4 regions of the Exiguobacterium sp. UBA1053 genome follow, and region 1 is predicted to be linked to each of the others. Evidence: riboswitches for the same ligand, from Rfam matches in the RefSeq annotation. Region 1 holds a riboswitch; each other region holds the start of a gene.

Region 1 (7,650 bases):
TCCGTTTTCTCGTCGAGGATGCACTCGTCGGCTTGACTGAAACTAGCTTCGGGATCATTCCAGGAGCCGGTGGAACACAACGCTTGCCACGACTGATTGGGGAGACGCGGGCGAAGGAATTGATCTTCACGGCGAAAAAAATCGATGCGATGACAGCAGAACGGTACGGACTCGCGACAGCCGTTGTTGCCCGGGAAGCGTTGATGACGACGTGTCTTGAGTTTGCTAATCAGATGTTACAGAATGGTCCGATTGCCTTGCGCCAAGCGAAGCGAGCGATTGATCAAGGGCGGGATGTCTCACTCGAAGAAGGAATACAGCTCGAAACAGAGGCTTATGAAGTCGTCATTCCGACGGCTGATCGTCAGGAAGCGCTACAAGCCTTCGCTGAAAAACGACCACCACGCTTTGAAGGAAGATGAGGATGGTCGACGTTTGAAATAACCCGTATACTAACGATACACACTATGAACGACTGAAGAGAGAGTGAATACCATGAGTGCGAACACCCAATCGATGATCTTTACGATTTACGGCGATTACATTCGCCATTACGGCAATCAAATTTGGGTCGGGAGTTTAATTCGACTCGTCAAAGAGTTCGGACATAACGAACAAGCCGTTCGGGTTGCTGTGTCCCGAATGGTTAAACAAGGCTGGCTCGTCTCCGAGAAACAAGGAAATAAAAGCTTCTATTCATTGACACCACGTGGGGTGGAACGGATGGAGGAGGCCGCACGCCGGATCTACAGATCAATACCGCACGACTGGGACGGGAAGTGGCGGACGCTGATGTACACAATTCCGGAGGATAAACGCCAGATTCGTGATGAGCTCCGCAAAGAACTGACTTGGAGTGGGTTTGGCAACTTATCGAACGGGGTTTGGATTTCACCGAACCCGCTTGAAAAAGAGGCGGAACGATTGATCGCGTCGTATCAGATTGAAGAGTATGTCGATTTCTTCGTCGGTGAATACCACGGTCCGAAGCAGGATCAATCCCTCGTCGAGCGTGCGTTTCCGCTGGAGGAATTGCAGGAGCGTTACGAAACGTTCATCACGGATTACAGCCGGCAATACATCGTCCATCAAAGTCAGCTCCAACTCGGAGAAATGACGGATGAACAGTGTTTCGTCGAACGGACGATGCTCGTACATGAATACCGGAAGTTTCTATTCACGGATCCCGGATTACCGCAAGAACTGTTACCAGATGCTTGGAGCGGACATCACGCGGCGCTCTTGTTCGAACAATATTACCGATTGCTCGCACAACCAGCGAGTCGGTTCTTCGAATCGATCTTTGAAGAGACGCACGATGTGTCGCAACGCAGTGCCTCGTACGACGCGGCGGAACATCCGCTGTTTGCAGAGCGGTGAGCATATATTCGAATGAAAAGAGCGGGACGGATCAGTTGATCCGCCCCGCATTCGTGTCATTCAGATGTGTTCTGTTCAGCAGATTCTGCGAGAATATTTCGGAAGGCATATCCTTTATCGACATAAGAATCAATCGACTCCTGAATCATCGCGAGATCCGCTTCTGTTAGTTCACGCACGACTTTACCGGGTGAGCCGATGATCAGCGAACGGGGTGGGAAAACTTTTCCCGATGGAATTAGCGTATTCGCCCCGATGATGCATTCTTCACCAATCTCTGCGTGATCAAGAACGGTCGCACCCATTCCGACGATCGAACGACGTCCGATTTTGCAACCGTGTAAAATTGCGTTATGTCCGACCGTTACTTCATCTTCAATGACGACGGGTGCCCCTTCATAGAGATGAATCGTCGCGTTGTCCTGGATACTGCAGCGTTTCCCAATTGTAATCGGTCCTTCGTCACCGCGTAAGACAGCGTTGAACCAGACGGTAGACTCGGAACCGATCGTGACGTCTCCAATCAGATAAGCACCAGGAGCGATGAATACATCGGAGGCAACGTTCGGATGAATCGATTGATACGGAATCTTCATAACAGAATGACCTCGTTTCTATAATAATATGAACTACTATTCATTCCATGTCAGTATAGCATGTGAGTGAAGTAGAGAACGGAGGAAAGACATGTTTCCGATTTGTGAGCTCTTTAAAATTCGATATCCTTTGATCCAAGGAGGAATGGGTAACATTAGTCATGCGGCGCTGACGGCAGCGGTGTCGAATGCCGGAGGACTCGGAACGCTCGGGTGCGGGACATTGTCGGTCGATGAAGTGGCGTCGCGGATTCACGAGACACGAATGCTGACGGATCAACCATTTGCCTTGAACATCGCGATTCGGGTGTCTCCTTATACGGAAGCACTGATTGATCTCGCGATTGCAGAAAAGATTCCGGTCGTCTCCTTGTCGGCAGGAAACCCGACACCGTACATAGAGCGACTTCAAGCTGCCGGTATCAAAACGATTGCTGTTGTCGCTTCAGTCAAACAGGCGTTAAAGGCAGAACAGGCAGGCGCTGATGTACTCGTAGCGGAGGGAGTTGAAGCAGCAGGCATCAATTCACCGCTCGAGTTGACGACGTTGACCTTGATTCCGCAACTCGTCGATCGGGTCAACATACCGGTCCTTGCAGCGGGTGGGATTGGCGACGGACGTGGACTAGCAGCTGTCCTGTTGCTTGGTGCGGCTGGCGCACAGCTCGGAACACGGTTGATTGCGACGGAAGAGGCGAAGGTTCATTCGGCATACAAGGCGCACTTAATGGATGCGACCGATACCGATACACGCATCATCGGACGTTCCGTCGGATTCGTCCGACGTGTCCTTGATGGTCCTTACGTCGAACGACTCACAGTAGAGACACCTGCTGCTTTTCTCGATCAGACGAATGAGTCGTATCATATTACAGGCGCTCTTGAGGGCGATGAGGAGAAAGGATATGTCAACGCTGGACTGGTTGCGGGATTGATTCATGATGTGCCGACTGTTGCGGAGTTGTTTACGCGCATGATGACGGAAGCAGAGGAACAGCTGAAACAAACGACGACTCGTTTTACGACATGAGCATATAGTGAGGGACCCGTGATGCCACTTGTGGACAGCGGGTTTTTTCATGTTTTTTTGAAAATGGGACATTTGTCCTTTTCAAGTAGGGCACGAGTAAGGTCTACTCTAGTGTAGAGATTAAAGGAGGAGATGACGTGCAAGGAGTCGTGTTTGCTTTGATGAGCGGTCTGTTCATCGCCCTGCAAGGCATATTCAATGCGCGCCTTGCGACAGGCGTCGGACCGTGGTTGTCCGTATTGATCGTCCACTTTGTGGGTCTGATGGGTTGTTTAGTCATTTACAGTTTCGTACGAGATCGGAAAATCGGTGGCTTCCGTCAGTTACCATGGATTTATGCGAGCGGCGGTTTGATTGGCGTGCTAGTCGTCGTAACGGAACTGACAGCAATCCAAAAACTCGGGATGACATGGGCGATGTGTTTATTACTCGTCGCACAGATTTTATGTGCGTTTGTGATTGATTTAAAGGGATGGTTCGGTGTCTTAAAAAAACAAGGAAATCGTGGTCAATGGGTTGGTGTGGGTCTCATACTTGCAGGAGTTGCGATTTTCTCACTTGCCTAAAGGGGGGAAATGAACATGGAAAGCGTCATTCAACAGTATGGACTGGATACGATTTTGACGGAAGAGACGCGCGCTTGGTTGCGTCAAGAAACCTTCCAAAAAGGGGAACTCCTCTGTACGACAGGGGCAGCGATCGACCGGATGTACTTCATCGTCGCAGGCAAAGTTAAGATATCTGCTGCCTCGTCAGAAGGGAAACAACGGATTCTACGATTCAAGACACCACTGACAGTGATCGGTGACGCTGAGTTCATCAACGAACGGGAAGTATTGAATACGGTCGAAGCGGTGACCGACGTCGAGGTGTTGAGCGTACCGTATGCGATTTTACGCGAGCACAATACGACGAACGTCTTTCTGCAATTTTTATTACGCACGATCACAGCGAAGTGGTATGCCGACTCGAAATCAGCGTCGCACCATGTATTGTATACAGTTGAAGAGCGATTTGCAGGATATTTGTTGTCGATCGCTTCTGAAGCCAGTGACAGTTTGTTTTATCAGGAGATGCGGACGTCGAACCTGCATGACGTCGCTGACTGGCTTGGAACGAGTTATCGCCATCTCAACCGGATCATCACGAAATTATGTGAAGAGGAGATTCTCGTTCGACGACGCGGGAAAATCATCATCGTCGATCTGGAGCGGGTTCGCGAGAAGGCGAACGGTAACAGCTATGAGTAAGGAGGAACGAACATGGTAATAGGCATCGTGTGTGCCGTGTTGGCAGGGATGTTAATCAGTTTACAGACGGTATTGAATGCTCGGATGAGTGACGCGTTCGGTGCTTGGGCGACAACGACGCTCGTCTTCTTCGTCGGCTTCATCGGAGCAAGTGTCACGTATGTTCTGTTTCGTGGTGGAACAATCGGGCAGATCCAAAACGTATCACCACTCTATTGGTTTGGTGGACTTGTCGGTGTTGGCGTCGTTTTTTGTGTCATGCGTGGAATTCAATTACTTGGTCCGTCCGTCGCGATCTCTGTCGTTCTGATTTCGCAGTTAAGCTTTGCTCTCGCTGTCGATACGTTCGGCTGGTTCGGTTTACCACAAATTGATTTATCGTTCGGTCAGCTCATCGGTCTCGCCGTCATGGTATGTGGGATCTTCGTTTTGAAGCGGTATCAAGTCGTGGCGCCGGAAGAGAAGGCGGCGGATCAAGTAGAACGTGTTTCATGACTTATTTTTTTCATAACAATGAAACAGGTCAGCAAACCAACGTTTACTGACCTGTTTTTATATGCATTTTTTTGAATTAAACCGTCGTCGTATCTTTCCATTCCTGCTCGATGAAGGCATCGCGACCAGAGGCAGCACGATCTTTTTTATAGTGTTCTGGATTTTTCTTATGGAAGTCTTGATGATACTCTTCCGCCGGATAAAATTCAGAAGCGGCATCGATCCGCGTTACGATCGGTTGTTTGAAACGATTGCTTGCAGCAAGAGCGTCACGAGAAGCGATCGCTGCTTCATGTTGAGCGTCCGTATGATAGAAAATCGCTGGTGCGTACTGCGTGCCGCGATCTTGGAATTGACCTTCTGCATCCGTCGGATCCGTTTGTGGCCAGTAGAGTTCGAGCAGACGCTCGTACGGGAACAGACTCGGGTCAAACGTGATTTGGACGACTTCGAGATGTCCCGTCGTTCCTGTTTTAACTTGCTCGTATGTCGGGTTATCGACGTGTCCGCCCATGTAACCCGATACGATTCCCTCGATTCCTGGTAATTCTTCAAATGGTGTCACCATGCACCAAAAACATCCACCTGCAAATGTTGCTTTTTCCATCTGTCTCTTCCTCTCCGTGGGAAATCCCCATTGTATGTCTGACAGCGAGAAAACGAAAACGACTCCTTCGCTTGGTTGCAAAAGGAGTCGCCGCTTTTTATCAACCAAAGCTTTCGCTTTGCTGGTCGTAGCACCTTGCTATGCGCAGGTTGCTGGGACGTCATCGATCCAGATCTCTCGGTCCACTCTTGATAAGGGTATATGAAGTTGATGTCATTCGTTATCATTGTTGTGATGATACCATTCAAAAAGAAATAAAGTCAATCCTTAGGTTTCAAGGCACGTAAAACCGTCGCTCCGAGTGTCTTCGCACCAATCAACAACGCCTGTTCGTTGATTTCGTACTGCGGATGATGCTGTGGATAGTTGACGCGACCGTCCGTATATCCGGAGCCAGTAAAGAAATAACTTCTCGGGACATGTGTTAGATAATGCGCGAAGTCATCCGCAGCCATCATTGGTTTGAGTGCCCGGACGGATGCTTCCGGTAAGAAAGAAGCGGCTTCCTGAACAAGTTTTGTCTCGTCCGGATGATTCCAGAGTGCTGGATAACCAGTCGTGAAGTCGATTGAATAGGTAGCACCGATGCCGGCACATGTCGTTTTGGCGACAAGATCGACTTCTTGTCGGAGCTGATGCCGCAATGTCTCATTGAACGTCCGGATTTCCCCGACGATGCGTGCTTCACCCGTGACGATGTTCGGAGCCGTTCCCGCATGGAAAGAACCAATTGCAAGAACAGCAGGCTCAAACGGATCGACCCGTCGACTGACGAGATGCTGTAAGTTGCAGACGAGCTGCGCTCCAGCGACGAGTGCATCTTTTGTTTTATGTGGTGCTTGGGCATGCCCGCCTTGACCGTGGACGATGATTTCGAATTCGTCGATCGCACATAATGTATGTCCTTCCCGAAACCCAATCGTACCAACCGGTAAATCATTTTCGAGATGTGTCGCAAAAATCGCATCGACACCTTCGAGGACACCGGCTTCAATCATTTGAATTGCTCCACCGGGAAAGACCTCTTCACCATGCTGGTGAATGATTCGAATCGTTCCTTGCAATTGATCACGTAACGGATAGAGCGTAGCAGCCAGGGCCATCACCATTGCCGTGTGACCATCATGCCCGCAAGCATGCATGATACCAGGATGGATCGACCGGAAAGCAAGCGTTGTCTCTTCCTGAAGTGGTAATGCGTCAAAATCTGCGCGGACAGCAATCGTCGGACCAGGTTGTTTACCTTCAATCGTCGCGACGACCCCACGACCTCCAACGGCTGTTTGATGAGGAATGCCTCGTTCTGTGTAAAAGGCAGCAATCCGTTCTGGTGTGCGGACTTCTTGGAAGGACAGTTCCGGATGCCGGTGGAAATCACGACGTAACGCGATCATCGTGGGTTCAAATTGTTCAAGTGCTTCAAAAAGTTGAGTTTGCATCTTCAAGCTCCTTTGACGTGTGTCTTTTCGTGAAAATGGGTACAGATACAGGTAATCACGAAAGGGGATAATGAAACATGGGAGAAATCGTCGTCAACGCTGTACTTACAATCAAAGCAGGACTCGCGGATCAAGTTTTCCCGATTCTACAAACGGTCTATCATGCCTCACAAAAAGAAGAAGGATGCTTACGTTATTCCTTGCACCAATCGATCGAGGATGAGCATCAATTCATGCTGTATGAAGTGTATCGGGACGAAGAGGCGCTTGAAGCGCATATCGCATCCGATCATTATAAAGCATACCGTGAACAGATCGAGTTATACTTGATGGATCGACAAGTAACGAAATACGTCGAGATGACATTCTGACGTGTTGCGATAAGAAGAGACGAAGCCGTCGAATTCGACGGCTTCGTCTTTTTTTGTCTTACATCGATTTAAATCCGAGGAAATGCTCTTGCCAACGCGGTTCATAAATCGAATTGATTTGGAGCTGTGAACCGCCCGCATGGATGAAGTGTTCGCTATCGAGCATGATTCCGATATGCGATGGACCATCCGTGTAGGTGTTCTGGAAGAAGACGATATCCGAGCGTTTACCACTCGAGATACTCGTCCGGCGATTCGTAAAGAAAGCACCGTACCAGTAGCCACGAACGTTCGTCCGACCACCGTATTTTCCAGCCTTGTTCGTCGCGTAGTGAATCAAACCGGAACAGTCAAAACCACCATTCACGGCATCTTGCGAACCCCATGTGTATGGTGTGCCGATATGTTGGACTGCTGCTTGGATCAGCTTTTCACCACGCGTATTGTTCTTTTTGACGACCCGTTTATCGGACGTGATCGTC
Region 2 (7,650 bases), on a different contig from region 1:
TCTTCGTTACGAAGCCGTGCATCTCCACCCGGGATCGCATGCGGGATACTACCCAGGGGCGAGTCCGATTTCGATGAAGCTACTGTTTGATCCAATCGAAGGAACGATCTACGGAGCACAGGCAATCGGTATGACGGGTGTCGAGAAACGAATCGATGTTCTCGCGACAGCGATTAAAGGTGGATTGACAGTGCTTGATCTACCAGATCTTGAACTGTCATATGCACCGCCATATAGTTCAGCAAAAGATCCGGTCAACATGGCAGGATATATTGCGTCGAACATCGTGCTTGGTGACAGTGCGAACGTTCATTGGCACGAAATCGATGCGATTGTCGCCAACGGTGGCTTATTACTCGATGTCCGTGAACCATCGGAAAACGAGTTAGGCGCGATTCCGGGATCGGTCAATATCTCGTTACCGACGTTACGTGAGAAGTTGACTGATCTGCCGAAGGATCAAACGATCTATGTGACATGCCAAGTCGGATTACGTGGATATGTTGCGAGTCAACTGTTGCAACAACACGGTTATGATGTGAAAAACTTAAGCGGCGGATACAAAACATGGTCGGTCGTGCATCGTGATCAAGAAGCACGAAGCCAAGCGAAGGAGGAGACTGCTGTGACGGTAACGAAACGTGAGCCAACAACGAAGACTGCACTAGAACAAGTGGCGCTGCTCGATACATGCGGCTTACAGTGCCCAGGTCCAATCTTAGAGCTGAAAACAAAAATCGATCAGATGACGGACGGCGAGCAAATTTTCGTCAAGGCGTCAGACCCAGGATTCTTGCCAGACGTTCAAGCATGGGCGAAAAAACTAGGTCACACGGTCCATTCAGCGGAAATGAATCAAGGGGTCGTCGAGGTCTTGCTTGAAAAAGGGCAAGGGGAGACACCAGCTGCAGCGCCGGTTCAAGTCAATCCGGCAGATGATGCGACGATGGTCGTCTTCAGTGGTGATCTTGATAAAGCACTCGCTTCTTTCGTCATCGCACAAGGTGCACAAGCGATGGGAAAACAAGTGACGATGTTCTTTACGTTCTGGGGCTTGAATATCATTCGAAAACCAGACGCACCGGCAGTCGAGAAAGCAGGAATCGAACGGATGATGGGCATGATGATGCCGAAACATGCCGGGGAGCTGCCGCTCTCGAACATGAACATGGCAGGCGCCGGTCAAAAAATGATGAAAAAAGTCATGAAGGACAAACAAGTCGATGCACTCGAGACGATGATGGCAAAAGCACAAGCTGCTGGTGTCCGAATGATCGCCTGCATGATGTCGATGGATATCATGGGCATCAAGAAAGAGGAATTACTGGATGATATCGATTATGGTGGCGTCGCCAGTTACCTTGGTGCAACGGATGGTGCCAATCTGAATCTGTTCATCTAATCTAAAAACCTGTTTAAATGAACGTGTCAAACCTGACATCTGATGTGAGGTTTGACACGTTTTTTGTTGTCTGAGGTATAGATGAGTTTGATTTTTCAAAAAAAATTGCGTATGATAATTCACATGTGAAAAAAGTTTACATCTAAAAAGAGAAACTATGTGGTGGAAGTGGAGGGAATCGGATGGAGAAGCAGGTAATGGATGTAGTCAGTAGAATCAGTGATATGTTATGGACAAACGTACTGATCATCTTACTCATCGGATTAGGCATTTATTTTACATTCCGGATGCGGTTCGTTCAATTCCGGATGATACCGGAGATGTTACGCTTACTGTTCCAAGGAACGGATAAAGGGAAAGACGGCGTGTCGCCATTCCAAGCATTCGCGATTAGTACGGCAGCACGTGTCGGTACTGGTAATATCGCGGGTGTCGCGACAGCGATCGCACTCGGTGGACCAGGAGCGGTCTTCTGGATGTGGTTGATCGCCTTGATCGGTTCGGCATCGGCATTCGTCGAGAGTACACTCGCGCAGATCTACAAGGTACGGGACGATAAGGCATGGCGTGGGGGTCCTGCCTATTATATGGAGAAAGCACTCGGTCAACGTTGGTTAGGGATTTTATTTAGTATCTTGATTACGATCTCATTCGGATTTGTCTTCAATTCCGTTCAATCGAATACGATCTCGCTTTCACTTCAAAATCAATACGGCTTTGATAAGACATGGATTACGGTCGGACTAGTCGTGCTGACGGCACTCGTCATCTTTGGTGGCGTCCGTAGTATCGCAACCGTCGCGTCGTTCCTCGTACCAATCATGGCCGGTGGTTATATTCTGATCGCACTCTACATCATGGCGACGAATCTTGAAGTACTGCCAAGTATTTTTAAATTGATCTTCCAAGAAGGTCTATTCGAATTCAAGACACTCGCAGGTGGTGCAGTAGGTGCAGCACTTTTGAACGGGATTCGTCGTGGTTTGTTCTCGAACGAAGCCGGTATGGGTTCAGCGCCGAACGCGGCGGCAACAGCGGAAGTCTCTCACCCGGTCAAACAAGGGTTGATTCAATCGTTTGCGGTCTTCGTTGATACGTTGATGGTCTGTTCGGCGACAGCGATGATCGTTCTCGTCAGTGGAGTGGCAACAAAGGATGCTAGTGGTCAACCGGTAGCTGGGATCGACTTAGCGCAAGGTGCGCTCGCATCACAAGTGGGATCACTCGCGACAGGATTCATGGTCGTCGCGATTTTCCTCTTTGCTTTTAGTTCTGTCGTCGGAAACTACTACTACGGTGAATCGAATATCAACTTCATCCGTGAAAATAAACAAGTCTTGATGGCGTATCGTGTACTCGTTCTCGTCATGATCGTCTTCGGTTCACTCGTTGAATCGGCGAACCTCGTGTGGGCGTTGGCAGATATCTTCATGGGACTGATGGCGATCGTTAACTTGTATGCGATCTTCCGTCTCTCGAAAATCGCGAAACTAGCGCTCGAAGATTATGTCGTGCAACGAAAAGCTGGAAAAGAGCCACGATTCTATGCGGACTCGATTCCGAACTTGCCAGGGAAAGATACGCTTGAAGCATGGCAAGAATCAGAAAAAGACGAAAAAGCGATTTAAGGAAGAGGGAGTCAGAGAAATCTGGCTCTTTTTTTGTATAGAACGAATTTAAAAAGGGAATACAGAGTACAGAAGGGAGGGGGAGAATGGAAAACGTACATTTCGTCCGCGTCACGGATGCGGTCTGGGAGTCGTTCGGAAACGATCCCCACATCATCATGGACTGGATTTTATTCATCCATGAGACACAACCCGATCATGAACAATTGTTCGCTCTCGAACAGACGAACGCCATCTATCATTTGATGAATCAAATCGATATCTATATTGATCAAGACACACATTACAACCTGGGACGAGCAATCGTTGGTGAAGAGTTGATTGTCAACGAAGATAAAGCGGCGATTGTCGGTATTCTTCCCTTGCCACTCCTCATCATCTCGGCTGAGGTGATGCGGAATTTTGATCAACGGGCACTCGCTTCGATTCATGATGAAGCCGGAACACCAGGCGAATTCGAGGATATCTGGGAACAATTCGCCGATTTACGCGCCTATTTTCAAAAGGCAGAAGAAGCGGAAGATACGATTTTAATTTATTATGTCTGATCAGCTTCAATCATAAAAAAAGAGACCCGCTTCCAAGTCGTAGACTGGAAACGGGTCTCTCGTCGTTCAGATGAATCAAGAGGCTGACTCAAAAAAGAATGACGCGTCTTTTCACGCCCTTTCCTCAGGCGAGACACAAGCCAGTTTTCCTGCTTTATTCAAGCAGGAAAGCGGGTCTTGTTTGTCTCTGACAGCGCAAAGAGGCACTTTTCCTGTAAGAGTTGCGTGAAACGCGTCATTCTTTTTGTTACGAGATAGGGTGGCAGATCATCGTTCTGCCACCCTTCTCTTTGTGGAAACGGACTTTTGAGTCAGCCTCATCTTTTATGTGAATCGCCAGATTAAAAATCGATTTCGTCCGGATCCGGTCCGAGGCGGACATCCGTTGCGATACGATCAATTTTCTCAAGATCATCAGCATCGAGTTGGAAATCAAAGACGTCGAAGTTTTCCGCAATGCGTGCTGGTGTAACGGATTTTGGAAGAGCGACGATGCCGTTGTCGAGATGCCAACGTAAGACGACTTGTGAAGGTGTCTTGCCGTGTTTCTCTGCGATTTCCTTGAAATCGTTGATTTCGAGGAATTTCCCTTGCATGAGTGGGCTCCATGCTTCGACTTGAATGTTGTGATCTTGCAAGTATTCGTGCAGTTCGTGTTGCGGTAATTGTGGATGCAACTCGACTTGGTTGATCATTGGTGCCATCAAGCCCTCTTCTGCCAATGTATCGAGGTGATGTTCTTTGAAGTTCGAGACACCGATCGCTTTGATCTTGCCTGCTTCATACAGTTCAACCATTGCTTTCCACGCTTCGATATAGCCTTCGACCGGCCAGTGGATAAGATAGAGGTCAAGATAATCTGTTTCGAGACGTTCGAGCGATTCTGCGAATGCTTCCTTCGTCCGACCGGCACGAATATCATCGTTCCAGACTTTTGACGTTAAGAAGAGATCCTCACGTTTCACGCCGCTTTCCTTGATTCCTTTTGCGACACCGCGCTCGTTTTTGTAGACAGCAGCCGTATCGATATGACGATAGCCGACACGTAATGCTTCAGCGACAGCAGCAGGTGCTTCTGTCTCTTCATCTACTTGCCAGACACCGAATCCGATTTGGGGAATCGTAATACCGTTTGAAAGTTTTGCGTATTGCATGTGTTACTCCTCCTCATAAAACGTAGTTTAGATTTGCTCGTTTAGTTTAGCATGAACGAACGAAGACGTCCGTTTCCATGCTCATGTAGGAATGAAATAAGGTAAAATAGAAAAGAATCGTGAGATTTAATCGTGTGTTAAAAGAGGGGGAGAAAAGATGGCTCAAAAGAATAAAAAGCTATCCAAATGTACTTGGCTTAGCATTGGCGCCTTGTTAGTAACGCAGGCAGTGGGTCTGTTTCTTAGTGCGCGAAAGTCAGGACGTAATCCATGGGTGTGGGGAGGCGCTGGACTCGTTCAGTTCCCGCTTCCGGCAATCGCTTACTTAATCTTAGAACGACAAGCGAAGCAGAATAAATAATAAAACAGGTCCAATCGTCGACGCGATTGGACCTGTTTTATGGTTACGAAGAAATTTTTTCTTGCTTCGTCGCTGTCTTCTTCATGCGTGGTAAGCCGAAGAAGATGGCAATTGATCCACAGACGAAGAGGAGGAACGGATAGAACAGATACGGAATCAGTTCCGGTGAAGCCGTTTTCGTCAATTCTGCTGCGATCAATAGTTGTGCTCCATACGGAATGATGCCTTGAATACCACAAGAGAAGATATCAAGGATACTCGCCGATTTTTTTCGATCGACTTCATACGTATCGGCAATTTCAGCTGCCAGTGGTCCAGCGACGAGAATCGAGATCGTATTGTTTGCAGTCGCGAGATTCGTTGCGCTAACGAGTGCTGCCATACTGAACTCGGCACTACGACGCTGTGAAATCTTGCGTGTCAGCGTCTCTTTTAAGAAGGCGATTCCACCGTTGAACGTAATCAAGCTGACGAGACCACCCATGAGGAGCGTCAAGATGGAGATCTCCGCCATGCCCAACATGCCTTCAGACATCGAGAGGACGAATCCACTTAAGCCGAAGCTACCATCAATCATACCGATGATGCCGGTGAGTAGCGTACCACCAATTAAGACAAGGATGACATTGACGCCGAAGATCGCAAGAACGATGACAGCGAGATATGGAATCAACTTGTAGAATTCAAAGGCTTTTGCTTCGACGACGTCACCAGAACCGGAAACGAATGCGAGCAGGATGACCGTCAAAATAGCAGCCGGTAGGACGATCATGAAGTTCGTCCGGAATTTATCGCGCATGTTCGTTTTTTGGGTTCGGACGGCAGCAATCGTCGTATCCGAGATGAACGACAGGTTATCGCCGAACATCGATCCACCAACGACTGACGCTGCTGCGATCGCAACGTTGATGCCTGTCGCTTCATGAATACCGAAGGCGATCGGCGCGAGTGCAGCAATCGTTCCAGTCGATGTTCCCATTGCCATCGAGATGAAGGCAGCGATGATGAACAGACCACTCATCAGTAATGACGGAGGTAGGAACGTCAAAGCAGCATTGACGGTTGCATCGATGGCACCGATTGCTTCTGCCGTTCCAGAAAACGTACCGGCTAATAAGAAGATGAAGACCATGATCATGATATCGGGATTTCCGGCACCCGTTGCGATTCGTTCGACCGTTTGATTGATGGATCCTTTCGTTGTGATTGCAGCAAAAATCAAAGCGATCAGTGCGGCGATAAGGATCGGAAATTTGTAAAAGTCGTCATAGAAGATCCCGGCTCCGATGAAGAGAACCAGGAATACGACGAGAGGAAGCAGTGCCCATTTGTTAGGCGTGATCGTTTCATTCATTGTTGACACCTCGTTTCTCAAAGATACAAAAAAAGACCCCTTCGCAAGAAAGAAGGAGGTCTTTATGAAATAAAGACGCTCTTCTTATCTCTCAAGCTTTCGCTTGCTGGATTTGGCACAGTACGAATCAAATCGTCCGCTGCCGAAACATCATTGGGCCAGTCCCTCCGTTTCTCGCGATAAAAAGAAGTCATTCAATTGTTGTAAAACACGTTTCTTACCGTACCGCATTGAGTAACGCGTGTCAACTGTACTTTACTGAAGTGCCTTTTTCAATGTTTGGACGTTTTCTTCCATCAACTTGAAATAAGAACTGTTTTGTTGCGCTTTCGTGACCGACTCTAGATTATGAATCGTCACGGATTCAGCTCCGATTTCTTTTTGGATGACACGTGCAACCTTAGGTGAGACTGTCTCTTCGAACGCGACGTATTTCAAATCATGCATCCGTGCTTCTTTCACTAAAGCGGCCAGTTGCTTTTGTGACGGTTCATCAGAAGGAGAAATTCCCGCGATCGGCAGTTGTGTGAAACCATATCGTTCTGCGAGGTAACCATAAGCGGCATGCGTAACGAGAAGCTCTTTTTTCGAACCATCAGCGACCGCTTGTTTGAACTCTTCATCGAGTGCGTCAGCTTGTTGATCGAACGCCTTTAAGTTTTTCTCGAATGTTGCTTTGTCTTTTGGTACTTCTTTTGATAGAGCAGTTGTAATCGAGCGTGCCATTGCTTTTGCGTTGACAGGGTCGAGCCAGACGTGTGGATCGTATTTTCCGTGGTCATGCCCCTCTTCTTCATGCGCATGTTCATCTGTTGCATGATCATCATGCCCTTCTTCTTCGTGGGCATGTTCGTCTTCTGTATGCCCTTCTTCTTCATGTGCATGAAGTGTAGCATCCGATTCTAGCAAGTTGACATCCTTACTCGTCTCGACGAAGCGGACATCCGTGCCTTTTAGACTCTCCTGGATTTTTTTCGAATACGGCTCGAGCGTCGTACCGGTTAAGAGGAATAAGTCGCCCTTGGCAATCTCAGTGAGTTGTTTTGACGTTGGCTCGTAAGAGTGGGGGTCTGCTCCAGGTGGGACGATCATCTTGACGTCGACTTGATCCCCACCGATTTCACGGGCAATAGCAGCCGTCGCGAACGTTGATGCATAGACTTCTGTCTGGGTTTTATCTGAAGTCGATGAATCGGTATTTGA
Region 3 (7,650 bases), on a different contig from region 1:
ATTCGGGTTGACGGCTAACCATGGTTTCCCACTCGTAAAGCCAGCTGCATGTGTACCGTCCCACTGCATCGGTGTGCGGGAGTTATCACGGGCAAGTAACTGCATCGACGAGAGTACGACCTCTGGATCCTCTCCACCAGCGACGCGCTCCGCGTATCGATTTCGAAAGGCGACGTCTTGATAAAGCGACGGATCCGAGAAACGAATCCCCGTCATTCCGATTTCTTCTCCTTGATACACATATGGAATGCCGGGTAACGTATGCAACATCAAACCGAGTAGTTTTGCGCTCTCGACGCGATACCGTTCACTGCCGAAGCGGGTCACTTGTCGTGTATGATCATGGTTGTTGAGAAACTGTGAATTGACACCTAATGGGTATAAGACGTCGTACCAGCGTTTTTGAATCTCCTTGAATCGTAAGAGATCCATCGCCTCCATGTCATCCGCGATTTCGAAGTGAAACAGCGTCCGAAGTTCTTCTCGATCTTCACTGACGTATAACAGCCCGTCTTCCGGACCAACGAACGGAATCTCACCGACTGTGAATAACTCTTTCCCCGCAAGGACGTTCGCATGCATCTCCTGCAAGAAGTCATGCACGCCTGGCTGATTTCCAAGGTACGATAGATCAAACGGATTGGCGACATCCTCGAACGACCGTTTTTTGATCAAGTTGATGACATCCATCCGGAAGCCGTCGATCCCTTGAGCGATCCACCAGTTCATCATATCGTAGATCGCTTGCCTCACAGCTGGGTGCTCCCAGTTTAAGTCGGGCTGTTCTTTGGCGAAGGAATGAAAATAATACTGCCCGCGCTCTTCACTCCACGTCCATGGGCTTGGCGCAAAGTACGAGCGCCAGTTGTTCGGAGGCGTCTCTTTCGTGCCATCCTGCCAGATATACCAGTCATCCTTATCGTTAATCCGCTCTCGCGACTGACGGAACCAGTCATGCTGGTCACTCGTATGGTTCACGACTAAATCGAGAATGACCTTTAATCCACGGGCATGAGCGGCCGTGATCAACTCCTGGAGATCTCCCATCGTTCCCGCTTTTTCCATGATCTCGTAATAATCGGCAATATCATAGCCGTTATCGACGTCCGGGGAACGATAACACGGATTCAACCACACGACATCGACACCAAGTGAAGTGATGTAATCAAGCTTATCGATGACACCTCGCAAATCACCAATCCCATCCCCGTTCGAATCCTTAAAGCTACGCCAGTAGACTTGATAGACGACTGCCTCTTTCCAGTTAGCTCGCTTCATCTTCCCACTCCTCTCCCTACTCTTTATTCCCGCTCCACTTATCTGTACCTGTTTATCCGACAATTTTTTTGAATTTCGAAAAAGTTCTTTTCTTTTGACTGAATATTCGTTATCCTTGACGACAATACCACGAAGGAGGCATTCATCCATGAAACATTTCGCTCCATCCATCGCCATTGATCGGCTTCCTGCTCCTGTCTTCGCTGAACTCGCGAACCGAATCGGTGCTGTAAAAGCTGCCGGACACGATGTCATCACACTTGGTCAAGGAACGCCTGACCAGACGACGCCTGTACATATTCTCGATGCCTTAAAACAAGCCATCGACGAGCCAACGAACCTTCAATATCCACCGTTTCGTGGACATGATTTTCTAAAGCAAGCCGTCGCACGCTTTTATGCGACTGAATTCGGTGTCACAATCGATCCGGCAACGGAAGTCGCGATTCTCCTCGGTAGTAAAGCCGGTATCGTCGCCTTACCGCAGACAATCGTCAACCCTGGAGAAGGTGTCATCGTTCCGGATCCAGGATACCCGGATTACCTGTCTGGCGCAGCACTTGCTGGTGCATTCCCGATCACGCTTCCGTTGCTTGAGAAAAATAACTTCTTACCGGATTACGACTTACTTGATACGACGGACGTCGAGCGTGCCCGGATGTTGTTCCTCAACTACCCGAGTAATCCGACGGGTGCGACCGCGACGGCAGAAGCCTTCGAACAGACAGTCGCTTTCGCCGATGCCCATGATATCTGTGTCGTCCATGACTTAGCATACGGCGGCATCAGTTTCGATGGTCCGACGCGAAGCTTCCTGCAGACGGAAGGGGCAAAAGACGTCGGGATCGAGCTATTCTCACTCTCAAAACGCTTCAACATGTCCGGCTTCCGGATCGCCTTTGCGATTGGTAATCCGTCCGTCATCTCAAGCATCGAGACGTACCAAGAACATCTCTACGTCAGTGCCTTCACACCGATTCAACATGCTGCGACCGTCGCCCTCACGAGTGACCAAACGTGCGTCCGCGAGTTAAGTAACTTGTATGAAACGCGACGCGATGCGTTGTTCGCGAAACTCGATGCGATTGGTTGGAGTGGACCACGACCGGGCGGTTCCTTCTTCGTCTGGCTTCCTGTTCCAGAAGGTTACACGTCCCAAAGCTTCACCGATCACCTGCTTGACGAAGCACATGTCGCCGTGACCCCGGGATCATTCTTCGGCGAATACGGTGAAGGCTACGTCCGGATTAGCTTGATTGCTGACGTCGAACGTCTAGAAGAAGCCGTCGATCGAATCGGAACGCTCAACCTGTTCCGGACACCTGTTGCGGAATAATTCTGAAAAAACATTTGACAGATGGGAATCATTTCCGTTAAAGTAAATCCCAACAGCATAACTACTTATCGAGAGCGACCGAGGGATTAGGCCCAACGACGTCCGGCAACCACCTGTAAGGAACGGTGCCACATCCTACAGAATGATCTTCATTCTGAGAGATAAGTTACGAAATCTTACACTTTCGTCGCTTTTTTCTGGTTGCTCTGCTACTAGGAAAAAGCGACTTTTTTTGTATGAGGAGATGAGCGGATGATTGAATTCAAACACATTACAAAACGGTTCGTTCGAGACCGGACCCCGATTTTCGCATTACGGGATGTCGATTTGACGATCCAAAAAGGAGAAATCTTCGGAATCATCGGTGAGTCCGGTGCCGGTAAGAGTACATTGCTTCGCCTGATCAACGGGCTTGAGCATCCGACACAAGGAACCGTCAAGGTCGACGGTGTCTCGCTCGGCGGGATGTCAAAAGCAGATTTGCGTCAACTTCGCTTGCGGACAGGAATGATCTTTCAGCATTTCCAATTGATCCAGTCGCGCAACGTCGCGGATAACATCGCTTTTGCGCTCAAGGCTGCTGGAGTCAAACGAGCAGATTTCCCGGAGCGAATTCGCGAACTCGTCTCGCTCGTCGGACTTGAAGGATTTGAGACGAACTTCCCGAGCCAATTAAGCGGTGGGCAGAAACAGCGCGTCGGGATTGCCCGGGCACTCGCGAACGATCCGACCGTCTTGTTATGTGACGAAGCGACATCAGCTCTTGACCCCGTTACGACACTACAGATCCTTGAACTGCTGAAGGATTTGAATGAACGACTCGGACTGACGATCGTCCTCATCACGCATGAGATTGATGTCGTCAAACAGATTTGCCATCGCGTCGCGGTCATGTCGCAAGGTGAAGTCGTTGAAGTCGCCTCAACCTATGACCTGTTTAGTCAAGCCAAGCATCCAGTGACGCAACATTACGTCGATACGGCATTACAAATCGAATTGCCGGAACGCATCTTACAGGCAACTCCAGGCAAGATCATCCGCTTGCAGTTCACGGGCGAGAAGACCGGTGAGAGTACGTTATCAGAAGCAATCCGCCGTTACGATATCTCAGTCAGCATCTTGCACGGCAAGGTCGACTACATTCAAGACGTCGCCTTCGGTGTCCTGATTGTCAGCTTGACGGGATCATCCGACCAAATCGCTCCTGCCCTCGACTGGCTCGCGACGGAACTTCATGCACTCGAGGTGATTCAGGATGTGGCTTGATCGTATTCAAACGATGTTACCTGAGCTCTTGAAGGCACTCGGCGAGACGGCGTGGATGGTAGGAATTTCACTTGCCTTTGCACTGGTCGTCGGGATTCCGCTCGGGATTCTCTTGTTCGTCACCGACCGGGGATTATTTTTTCAAAACCTTGCCGTCCGCCGTGTCCTTGACTTCGTCGTCAACATCGTCCGGTCGCTACCGTTCATCATCTTGCTGGTTGCCCTCATTCCGTTAACGAAGTTCTTACTCGACAATACGATTGGTCCGACGGCAGCATCCGTCAGTCTCAGTGTCGCAGCGATTCCGTTTCTCGCGCGACTCGTTGAGACGTCACTGCGCGAAATTCCGCCTGGTCTAATCGAAGCAGCGGAAGCATGTGGGGCGAAACCATTACGGATCATCGTCAGTGTCCTCTTACCGGAAGCACTCCCTGGCATCATTCAGAGCATCACATTAACGACGATCAGCTTGATCGGCTTCTCAGCGATGGCTGGTATCGTCGGCGGTGGAGGTGTTGGTGACCTCGCGATCCGTTTCGGTTATTATCGCTACGATAATCTCATCATGATCGTGACGATCGTCGTGCTCATCGTCATCGTTCAAAGTATTCAAGCACTTGGCAATCAACTGGCGCGAAAAACAGATAAACGCTAATCATACATACAAAGGGAGAGTGGAATCATGAAAAAACGATATGCCTTTTTAGCAACAGCCTTACTCGGTGCAGGAGTCCTCGCGGGATGTGGAGACAGCAGTGCTGATGAAAAGGACAAGACGATCAAGATTGGTGCGACAAGCGGTCCGTATAGCGACATGGTCAAACAAGCGATCCAACCGCAACTCGAAAAGAAAGGCTATAAAGTCGAAATCGTCGAGTTCAGCGATTACATCCAACCGAACATCGCTCTCGGTAGCGGGAACATCGACGCCAACTTGTTCCAACACTCGATCTATCTCAAGACGTTCTCTAAAGAAAAGAACCTCGATTTAAAAGGACTCATCACGGTTCCGACAGCACCGATGGGACTATACAGTAAGACAGCGAAGACACTTGACGACGTCAAGACAGGTGCTGAAGTCGCGACGCCGAATGATCCGACGAACCAAGCACGGGCACTGAACTTACTTGCGGAACAAGGCTGGATTGAACTGAAGCCGGATGTCGATCCACTAACCGTTTCAGAGAAGGATATCGTCAAGAATCCGAAGAAACTCGTCATTAAACCACTCGAGGCGGCTCAATTGCCACGCGCCGTCGAAAGTGTCGACATTTCAGCCGTTCCAGGGAACTTCGCACTTGCTGCGAAATTCGACTTACTTGATGCGTTAGCGCTTGAGACGATGGACGAACAATACCGTAACCTCGTCGCTGTCCAAACGAAAGATGCGGACAAGCAAGTCGCAAAAGACTTAAAAGCAGCCGTCGAATCGGACGCTTTCAATACAGTCATCGAAAAATCATTCAAAGGCTTCAGTAAACCTGAATGGGCAAACTGATGTAAAAAACGACCGGAATTCAACGAGATCACCTCTCTTTGAATTCCGGTCGTTTTGTGTTAGAACCGATACCACATCAGTTCTTCATCATGATAGATATCATCGATTTTCAGCGCCCGCGGTTCAATCGCGTATGATTCAAAACCAAGTGATCGATACAACGCTTTAGCAGCTTCATTCGTCCGGACGACCGAGAGATGGACTTGCTCAATCACAGGATGCTGCTTTAATGTACGTAATGCCTCTTGTACGAGGCGCCGTCCGATTTGCTGTTTTCGGGCGTGTAGCGTGACGTACATCGCAAATAAATTCGCTCGATGTTTCACCTTAACCGGTTCTAAGTTGACAATCGTGACGACACCGACGAGTTCATTTTCATGAAACGCACCGAACGTCATCGACTGTTCGCTTTCAAGACGAGTTGCGTACCGTTCGATGGGTCGATCTTTTTCTGCTTCATAATCAGAGCCGAATGCCTCCGGATGGTTTCGTAAGGCTTCTAACCGCAATGCTTTGTAACGAGTTGCATCTTCTGCCGTCAATTGACGTATTTTCAACTGCTCCACCCCCTACCTGTAGTATAGAACGAACTAACTCGTAAAAAAGAGGACGACATCGAGCGATATCGTCCTCCATTCTTCTATTTAAGGTGTTCGGAAATTAATCGTGAAGTACGGTGCGTTGTCTCGGAATGCTACACCGACATCCGCCTGCTTGAAGCTCTTTTGAAGGATGTTATCGCGGTGTCCTTTCGAGTTCATCAAGCCCCAATGCGCCGCAAAGACATTCGGATAGCCCATCGAGAGATTCTCACCGGCTCCCATGAACTTGATACCGCCTTGTTTCATTCGATCGAACGGGTCACGCCCTTGTGGATCCGTATGCGAGAAGAAATTGTTCTTCGCCATGTTTTCGCTGTGACCACGTGTAACCGGCTTCAGTGCCGTGTACGGTGCTAATGGATTTAATTTATAGTCGGCTCGTTCCCAGTTCATCAACCGAAGCATCAGTTTCTCATCTGTCGTTCGTAACGCATTCGACGTCGTACCGTAGAAGCCTTTTTTCTTCGCTTCGACGTCTTTTGGAATCGCAAGCGTCGCTTTGACTTTATTGCCGTCATGTTGATCGAAGAAATATGTCACGTAATTGCCTTTCTTCTCATAGACGGCGGCATGATCCAGATTCAACATGTAGTTCGTATTGCCTTTACGATAGGACTTCACTGCGGTCCAACCTTTTTTCTTCAAGGAAGATTCCGTATCCTTATTCAAGACCGCGCCTTGCGTCGTCACCCCGTTCTTGAAACGATACTTCCCATAATCTTTTCCATCCTTCGTCAAGGCGACGAATTCCTCCGTTGATGTCCGTCTGACTTCCCAGTCGTATCCCGGATACTCACTGCTATATCGATCAATCAGCTTGCCGCCGCTTTTCGGGTAATCGGCTTCTGCTTGTTCCATTGGAATGTTTTCGTAGCCGAAAAAGGCTACTGCTGCTACTCCGATGATTAGCCATTTTTTCATGCCCTCGTTTCGCCTCCTTCTATTTCATTACCTTTATTTTAAAAGAAAATCATTCCTTCGAACAGTCATCGGCTCTCATTTGTCTAAATCACATCTTTCGTCCACAAATCCGACATATTCCATGAGAGCGCTACCATTTCAAAAAAGCTTTTGTTTAAACGATTCTTGAAAGTATTTAATACACATACTAAATGATTTTCCCCTTTTATTAAAATGTGTGAACATTCTTTTATTTCATTCTAAACGATTTTTGATTGCTCTCCGATTCTCGACTCGGTATCATTAGAATTCGTAAGCCAAACTTTCAATGCTTTTCCAAATAACATAATGATATGAAGGAGTTGACCTATGGTTTTACTGTATTTCATTTATGAATCCATTGCTTTTTTGCCGATTCAACAATACTTATTTTCCGGCTGGATGATTCTTGTCGCGTTGACCGTATCGTTTAGCTTGGCTAATGCACATGAAGATGTCCGACTCAATCAACGGCTCGGTTTCGAGTTACTTGTTCCTGGATCGGGTATGCTGCTCTCTAAGAAGTTCATTCCTGGTCTTGCTATCATCCTTTTTTTAATCTTGATCCACTTCACGTATATGTTCCGCGCCATCCCTCTACCGATTGCTTTAATTTCGACACTCTCGATCAGTACACTCTCACTTCTTTCGCTTTTTATACCAGCACGCAAAAAAGCGGACCGCTAAGTCCGCTTTTTAATTTATTGATATTTTGTTGTTTCAGTTAGTTT
Region 4 (7,650 bases), on a different contig from region 1:
CATTATAGGAAGTCTAGCAGAGATGATCGTTCAATACGATTCAAGTCCTGAACCCTTTCTCCCATCCTAAGCCGGTGTATTGTTTCCCCTTAAGTCGTCCCCCAAAGACGAAGCGGTGCAATGAACGGGTGGTGGATCGAAAGGACCGATCAGGAAGTGAACGTAAGCTGGCGATCATGTCGAACAGGCGCCGTCCTCCATGCGGAAGAGCGAACAATTCCGAATGGAGCTGGGTTTTCCTTCGTAGCATTTCTAACCACATTATTCGTGTTGTCGGTTCGCCGGCAACGCCTTTTTTTTGTTTTCTGGAAGTTTTTCGAGCCGGTCGCTTGCCAGGATAGAATCTCCTTGCTACAATGCGAATAAGGAAAATTACTTTAATTCATATCCGATTACTCGGAATTAACTGGTGAGATGGAGGACGACAAGGCATGACAGTACGTTTTATGGATGTTTTCACAGAATGGGCATCAACGTATGACGAGACAGTAACCGGACACGATCCGGAATATAAAGAGGTTTTTCGTCGATACGATGAGATTTTGGATACAGTAGCGGATAAAGCGCAGTCGCCGGTCATTGAATTCGGAGCAGGCACAGGGAACCTGACACAACGTCTTCTGGCACGTCACGACGCCGTACTCGCCGTTGAACCAAGTCCGGAGATGCGGGCAATCCTGACGGAAAAGATTCCGTCGCTTGATGTACAGGATGGTCACTTCCTCTCGTTCGAGGCGAAGGGAGCACGCAGTTTTGTTTCGACGTATGCGTTTCATCATCTAACAGATGAGGAAAAGGGAGAAGCAATCGAACTGATGGCATCACATTTACCGGCAGACGGAAAAATCGTCTACGCGGATACGATGTTCGTCTCAGAAGAGGCGCGCCTGCAAACGATCCGTGAAGCACGTGCTCAAGGGTTTGATGCGTTAGCGGAAGATCTCGAACGCGAGTTTTACCCGTTGATTCCAGTCATGGAAGAATTGTTTACATCACGGGGATTCACTGTTAAATTTATACAATACAATCACTTCGTCTGGCTCGTAGAAGCCGAGAAAATGGGGGAATAAATCATGGCACTTCAAAAAATGAACGTCGAAAGCTTTAACCTGGATCATACGAAAGTCAAAGCACCTTATATCCGCGTCGCGGGTTATAAAGAAGGTAAAGTCGACCAAGTCGTCAAATACGATATCCGTTTCACACAACCAAACGTTGAGCAAATGCCGATGCGTGCGATGCACACACTCGAGCACTTACTTGCTGAAAACATCCGTAACTACTCGGATGATGTCATCGATGTCTCGCCGATGGGATGCCAAACAGGTTTCTACATGGCGATGATGAACTTCGACTCGGTCGAAAAAATGAGCGAACTCGTTGAGAAGACGTTGAAAGACGTCCTCGCAGCAGAAGAGATTCCAGCGCAAAACGAAGTCCAATGTGGATTTGCGAGCGCACATGACCTCAAAGGAGCGAAGCACTATGCCGAGAAAATGCTTGCCGGTCGTGATGAATGGGACATCGTCTTCGGATGATCGCGAACAACGTCCGCGACCTCGTCGGAAACACACCACTCTACGAGATCACTTCATTCGATTTGCCTGCTGGTACGCGCATTTTGGCGAAGCTCGAATGGATGAACCCTGGGGGCAGCGTCAAAGACCGCCTTGGCATTCAACTCGTTGATGCAGCAATCGAAAACGGACATGTGACACCAGGCGGTACGATCATCGAGCCGACAGCCGGGAATACCGGCATCGGCTTGGCGCTCGCCGCTAAGAAATACGATCTCCAAGTCATCTGTGTCGTTCCGGAAAAATTCAGTCAGGAAAAGCAGACGTTGATGCGGGCACTCGGCGCAACCGTCGTCAACACGCCGACTGAACTCGATATGCAAGGGGCGATCGACCGGGCAAAAGAACTCGGTCAGGAAATTCCGAACAGTTACGTTCCGTTACAATTCGAAAACGAAGAGAACCCAGTCACGTATCAGCGGACACTCGGTCCTGAGCTGATTGCGGACTTGCCGCACATCGACTGGTTCGTTGCCGGTTGTGGTTCAGGTGGTACGTTCACCGGAACAGCGGACTTCTTAAAACAACGTCTCGGTACAAAAGCAGCAATCGTCGAACCGGAAGGCTCCGTCTTAAATGGTGGTCCAGCCGGTCCTCATAAGACAGAAGGCATTGGAACAGCAAAATGGCCAAGTCTCGTTCCGCGTGAACTCGTCGACGAGATTCATACGATTTCTGACCGCGATGCATTTGACGCGGTTCATACACTCGCTGCTCGCGAAGGATTACTCGTTGGTAGTTCAGCAGGTGCAGCGCTCGTTGCTGCGCTTGATATCGCGAAGCGTCACCCCGGCAGTACGATCGTCACCGTCTTCGCAGACAGTGCCGAACGCTACTTGAGCCAACAAATCTTTGAAAAGGTGGACGAAACTCATGCGTAAGAAGACAGCATTGATTCATGGAGGAACAGGTGTCGACCGGGCAACAGGAGCCGTCACACCTCCGATCTATCAAACAAGCACATACAAGCAGGATAAAATCGGTCAACTCAAGGACGGATACGAATACTCACGGACAGCGAACCCAACACGGACGAGCATCGAACGATTGATTGCGGATCTCGAAGGTGGCGCACGTGGTTTTGCCTTCGGTTCTGGGATGGCAGCGATCCATGCCGTCTTCCACTTACTTGAGTCTGGCGACCACATCGTCATGACCGATGACGTCTACGGTGGTACGTTCCGCTTGATGCAACGCGTCTTACCGAAGTTCAACATCGAAGTGACATTCGTCGATACGACGGACCTTGCGGCAACGGAAGCAGCGATTCAAGACAACACGAAGATCGTCTACGTCGAAACACCGACGAACCCGTTGTTGAAAGTTACGGACATTGAAGCAATCGCAACAATCGCAAAACGTCACGATCTTAAACTCGTCGTCGACAACACGTTCGCGACACCATACCATCAACAACCACTCGCACTTGGTGCAGACATCGTCTTGCACAGTGCGACGAAATACATCGGCGGACATTCGGACGTCGTCGCTGGACTTGTCGTCGTCAAAGATGATGCGCTCGGCGAAGAGCTGCACTTCATCCAAAACTCGACAGGCGGCGTGCTTGGACCGCAAGACAGCTTCTTGCTCGTCCGTGGTCTTCGTACACTCGGTATCCGGATGGATGCGATCGAAGAGACAGCACATGATCTCGTTGCGTTCCTACAAGCGCAAGATATTGTCTCAAACATCTTCTACCCGGGACTTGCATCGCATCCTGGTCACGACATCCAAGCGAAACAAGCGACTGGATTTGGTGGGATGATCAGCTTTGATGTTGGTTCAGCAGCGAACGCAGAAAAACTCGTCGAGGCGACACACTTCTTCACACTTGCTGAAAGTCTTGGTGCCGTCGAGAGTCTGATTTCCGTTCCGGCACGGATGACGCACGCGTCGATCCCAGCAGAACGTCGGGCAGAACTCGGTATCACGGACGGTCTCGTTCGGATTTCAGTTGGACTTGAAGACGCAGAAGATTTGAAAGAAGACTTAACACGTGCTTTCACGTTCCTCGAAAAAGTTTCTGAAAAAACTGTTTGACAACAAAAATAACCCCTGCTAATATTCAGAATATATTCTACAAACTTAATACCGAAACTCTTATCGAGAGTGGTGGAGGGACTGGCCCGATGAAACCCGGCAACCGCGGATCTAATCCGAAGTGGTGCTAATTCCAGCAGACAAAAGTCTGGGAGATGAGAGCAAATGGTTTTGTGTACTGAAAAGTGCGCGCGTTTGCTCTAAAACGCGCGCACTTTTTTTATTTTAGGAGGGACAGTTGTGATTCGTTTACAAGACGTAGGAAAGATTTATCGCTCAAAGCGCGGAGCGGTCGAAGCCGTCGCGAATGTCGATCTGACAATCGAGCGCGGTGAAATTTTTGGAATAATCGGTTATTCCGGAGCAGGGAAATCGACTCTGATCCGATTACTGAATATGCTCGAAGCACCAACGAGTGGTTCGATCCAAATCGATGGTGTTGAAATGACATCACTGAAACCAAAAGAATTACGAGGCGTCCGCAAGAATGTCTCGATGGTCTTCCAACACTTCAACTTACTATGGTCACGGACGGTTGAAGAGAACATCATGTTCCCACTCGAGCTAGGTGGCTTCCCGAAAGCACATCGCAAGGAACGGGTAGCGGAACTGATCCAACTCGTTGGTTTGGACGGACGCGAAAAAGCTTATCCGTCACAATTATCCGGTGGTCAAAAACAACGTGTCGGTATCGCTCGGGCACTGGCATCGAACCCGGACGTTCTCTTATGTGACGAGGCAACAAGTGCACTCGATCCGAAGACGACGGACTCAATCCTTGAGTTACTCGTCGACATCAATGAAAAACTGAAACTAACGATCGTCTTGATCACACACGAGATGCACGTCATTCAAAAAATCTGTCACCGGGTCGCCGTCATGGAAGCCGGTAAAATCGTCGAGCAAGGACCGGTCGCAGAAGTCTTCCGTCATCCGAAGCAAGCGATGACGAAGGAATTCGTCAAACAATTGACGTCACCGTCAGAGAACGAGTTAACGTTCGCGAAACTACGCGAACGCTACCCAACCGGAAAAATCGTTCAGTTGACGTTCGTCGGATCGACAGCGGAAAGCCCGATCCTCGCGGAAGTCATGAAGGATTCACCGGTCCTGTTCAATATCATCGGCGGAAACGTCGGTCAATCGCAGGAAGGGGCACTCGGTACACTGTTCATTCAGTTGATCGGGGAAACAGAAGCAACACAAGCGGTCATCACGAAGCTTCAAGCCAGTGATGTTGAAGTGGAGGTGGATCACCGATGATTTCATTCTTTGACAACCTAGATTGGGACATGGTGTGGGAAGCGACAGGCAGTACCGTCTATATGACGGCAATCGCTGGGGTTTCGACATTCGTTCTCGGTTTGATCATTGGTTTACTATTGTATGCGACAAACGAAGAGTTATTGTTCAAGAATCGGGCGTTCTATTCAGTGTTGAGCTTGATCGTCAACGTCTTCCGTTCGATTCCGTTCATCATCTTACTGATCTTATTGATTCCATTTACGACAGCGATCGTCGGTTCGTTCCTCGGACCAACGGCAGCATTACCGGCACTGATTTTCGGTGCTGCACCATTTTACGGTCGGATGGTTGAACTCGCGTTACGTGAAGTCGATAAAGGTGTCATCGAGGCAGCTGAATCGATGGGGGCGACGAAGTTCCAAATCATCTATAAAGTCTTAATCCCGGAAGCGTTGCCTGCCATCGTTTCTGGTATCACGGTCACACTCGTCTCACTTGTCGGTTATACGGCAATGGCCGGAGTAGTCGGCGGAGGTGGACTTGGGGACATGGCCTTCATCGAAGGATTCCAGCGTTCTCAAAACGATGTCATCGTCATTGCGACACTCTTAATCTTAGCGATCGTCTTCGTCATCCAAATCATTGGTGATTTGCTGATCCGTGCGATCGATAAACGTTAATTCAAATTTTATTCATATTGGAGGAATCATTCATGAAAGTTTGGAAAAAATTCGTAGGTACTGCTGCTGTATCCGTCTTAGCAATCAGCCTTGCTGCATGTGGCGAAAAATCATCAGGATCAGGTAGCGACGACAAAACACTCGTCGTTGGTGCATCAAACGTACCGCACGCTGAGATTCTTGAGCACGTTAAAAAAGAATACGAAGCAAAAGGTTACAAGCTTGAAATCAAGAAGTTCCAAGATTACGTACTTCCGAACAAAGCACTCGCTTCAAAAGAAATCGATGCGAACTACTTCCAGCACGTACCGTATCTTGAGCAACAAGAGAAAGAAAACAAATCATATAAGTTCGCGAACGCAGGTGGCGTCCACGTTGAACCACTCGGTATTTATTCGAAGAAATACAAATCACTCGATAAGTTACCAAATGGTGCAACGATCCTGACGAGCTCAAACGTCGCGGAACGCGGTCGTGTCTTGACGTTCCTTCAAAATGAAGGATTGATCAAGCTTAAAGACGGTAAAACAACAGATGCACAACTCGGTGATATCGCAGAGAACCCGAAGAAACTCAAGTTCAAGACGAACATCGAAGCATCACTTCTTCCGCAAGCTTATAAAAACAATGAAGGCGACGCTGTCCTCATCAACACGAACTATGCGATCGATAACGGTCTGAACCCACTGAAAGACGCGATCGCTTCAGAAGATGAGTCTTCACCATACGTCAACATCATCGTCACACGTGACGGCGATGAGAAAGACAAGCGTGTCACAGCACTTCTTGACGTTCTGCACGAGAAGAAAAACCAAGATTGGATCCTCGACAAGTACAAAGGTGCGGTCGTTCCAGTCAGCAAATAAGTTCACCGAAACCGGCATCCTTCCTATATAATGGAAGGATGCTTTTCATTTGTCTGAAACAGGGGTTAGGGGGAATCATATGCAACGCATACGTCAACTGCATCCGTTGACACTCGGGGTCTTGTTCGGGACGTTTTTCTCGCGTCTCGGAACGTTCATCACGATGCCGTTCTTCGCCATCTACATGACGACCGTCCTGAAGTTTGATCCGGTCGATGTCGGCTGGGTGCTCAGTATTTCGGCGATCGCCAGTCTCGTCATGAGCTTCATCGGTGGTACTTTGTCAGACCGTTATGGACGGCGGACGATGATGCTTGCCGGAACGATTGGGTTCGCGGTCGTCTTCATCGCGCTGGCACAAGTCGAGACATTCTGGGCATTCTTTACGCTCAGTGCCTTGAACGGGGTCTGTCGCTCGATTTTTGAACCGTCCGCCCGTGCCCTGATCAGTGATACGACGGACGAAGCGAACCGATTGTTCGTCTTCAATATCCGTTACGCGATGATCAACATCGCAGCAGCGATCGGACCGGGAATCGCCTTGCTGCTGAGTGCAGGGAACACGTCCGCGACGTTTTACATCACGGCGTTCGTCTATATCGTGTACGGGGTGATGATCGGTATCTTATTCAAACGCTATCCAATCACCGAGACGCATGGTGGGAAAAAGGTCTCGTTTGGAGCAACGGTTCGTCTGTTGCGGACGGATATCGCCTTTACGCTGGCACTTGCCGGCATCATCTTCGGGGTCTTTGGCTACAGCCAGTTCAACTCGACCTTGCCACAGTTCTTGACGGAAACGTCACTCCTTGAAGGCGGGAAGACACTCTATGCGATCTTAATCACGATCAATGCAATCACCGTCTTGATCGTCCAGTATCCAATCATGAAGTTTGGTGTCAAGACGTCACCACTCGTCTCGATCACGACCGGGATTGCGACTGTTGCGATCGGATTGTTCATCATGGGAAATGCGAACGCGATCTGGTTGATGATCGTCGCGATGTTCATCTTCACGTGCGGGGAAGTCATGATGTTCACGATGACTGATATCTTAACCGATCGGTTCGCGAAGCCAGAATTACGGGGCAGTTATTTCGGGGCGATGGGCTTGACGTCGATCGGACAATCAATCGGTCCGATCGCCGGAGGACATTTGTTAAGTTTATATGGAGCGGACCGTCCGTTACCGATTTTCGGGATATTAGCGGGCTTGACATTATTCGGAATACCACTGCTCTT

The links. Region 1 has a riboswitch for S-adenosylmethionine ahead of msrA (peptide-methionine (S)-S-oxide reductase MsrA). Riboswitches for the same ligand answer to the same signal wherever they lie in the genome.
Region 2: it holds a riboswitch for S-adenosylmethionine, as region 1 does, so the genes downstream of both, B3G15_RS06995 (Na+/H+ antiporter NhaC family protein) here and msrA (peptide-methionine (S)-S-oxide reductase MsrA) in region 1, are expected to answer to the same signal.
Region 3: it holds a riboswitch for S-adenosylmethionine, as region 1 does, so the genes downstream of both, B3G15_RS12135 (methionine ABC transporter ATP-binding protein) here and msrA (peptide-methionine (S)-S-oxide reductase MsrA) in region 1, are expected to answer to the same signal.
Region 4: it holds a riboswitch for S-adenosylmethionine, as region 1 does, so the genes downstream of both, B3G15_RS11165 (methionine ABC transporter ATP-binding protein) here and msrA (peptide-methionine (S)-S-oxide reductase MsrA) in region 1, are expected to answer to the same signal.

Annotation. Positions count from the first base shown of each region.
Region 1 is NZ_DCDO01000006.1:38,492-46,141, reverse strand. Features, by position in the region: gene B3G15_RS05505 (enoyl-CoA hydratase-related protein) at 1-422, shown strand, start outside; gene paaX (phenylacetic acid degradation operon negative regulatory protein PaaX) at 496-1,380, shown strand; gene B3G15_RS05495 (gamma carbonic anhydrase family protein) at 1,437-1,976, opposite strand; gene B3G15_RS05490 (NAD(P)H-dependent flavin oxidoreductase) at 2,068-3,006, shown strand; gene B3G15_RS05485 (DMT family transporter) at 3,144-3,572, shown strand; gene B3G15_RS05480 (Crp/Fnr family transcriptional regulator) at 3,588-4,256, shown strand; gene B3G15_RS05475 (DMT family transporter) at 4,269-4,751, shown strand; gene msrA (peptide-methionine (S)-S-oxide reductase MsrA) at 4,828-5,358, opposite strand; SAM riboswitch class I at 5,453-5,556, opposite strand; gene B3G15_RS05465 (M20 metallopeptidase family protein) at 5,619-6,797, opposite strand; gene B3G15_RS05460 (putative quinol monooxygenase) at 6,875-7,168, shown strand; gene B3G15_RS05455 (C40 family peptidase) at 7,227-7,650, opposite strand, start outside.
Region 2 is NZ_DCDO01000011.1:14,561-22,210, reverse strand. Features, by position in the region: gene B3G15_RS07020 (CoA-disulfide reductase) at 1-1,402, shown strand, start outside; gene B3G15_RS07015 (alanine/glycine:cation symporter family protein) at 1,585-3,030, shown strand; gene B3G15_RS07010 (hypothetical protein) at 3,117-3,578, shown strand; gene B3G15_RS07005 (aldo/keto reductase) at 3,920-4,732, opposite strand; gene B3G15_RS07000 (hypothetical protein) at 4,890-5,093, shown strand; gene B3G15_RS06995 (Na+/H+ antiporter NhaC family protein) at 5,137-6,447, opposite strand; SAM riboswitch class I at 6,529-6,633, opposite strand; gene B3G15_RS06990 (metal ABC transporter solute-binding protein, Zn/Mn family) at 6,703-7,650, opposite strand, start outside.
Region 3 is NZ_DCDO01000013.1:869,332-876,981, forward strand. Features, by position in the region: gene B3G15_RS12125 (alpha-glucosidase) at 1-1,278, opposite strand, end outside; gene B3G15_RS12130 (aminotransferase class I/II-fold pyridoxal phosphate-dependent enzyme) at 1,427-2,614, shown strand; SAM riboswitch class I at 2,677-2,782, shown strand; gene B3G15_RS12135 (methionine ABC transporter ATP-binding protein) at 2,867-3,880, shown strand; gene B3G15_RS12140 (methionine ABC transporter permease) at 3,870-4,535, shown strand; gene B3G15_RS12145 (MetQ/NlpA family ABC transporter substrate-binding protein) at 4,563-5,378, shown strand; gene B3G15_RS12150 (GNAT family N-acetyltransferase) at 5,438-5,935, opposite strand; gene B3G15_RS12155 (CAP domain-containing protein) at 6,023-6,901, opposite strand; gene B3G15_RS12160 (hypothetical protein) at 7,250-7,606, shown strand; gene B3G15_RS12165 (FN3 associated domain-containing protein) at 7,621-7,650, opposite strand, start outside.
Region 4 is NZ_DCDO01000013.1:677,029-684,678, reverse strand. Features, by position in the region: gene B3G15_RS11185 (class I SAM-dependent methyltransferase) at 432-1,070, shown strand; gene B3G15_RS11180 (S-ribosylhomocysteine lyase) at 1,074-1,538, shown strand; gene B3G15_RS11175 (PLP-dependent cysteine synthase family protein) at 1,535-2,458, shown strand; gene B3G15_RS11170 (bifunctional cystathionine gamma-lyase/homocysteine desulfhydrase) at 2,451-3,617, shown strand; SAM riboswitch class I at 3,675-3,779, shown strand; gene B3G15_RS11165 (methionine ABC transporter ATP-binding protein) at 3,858-4,880, shown strand; gene B3G15_RS11160 (methionine ABC transporter permease) at 4,877-5,542, shown strand; gene B3G15_RS11155 (MetQ/NlpA family ABC transporter substrate-binding protein) at 5,575-6,408, shown strand; gene B3G15_RS11150 (MDR family MFS transporter) at 6,488-7,650, shown strand, end outside.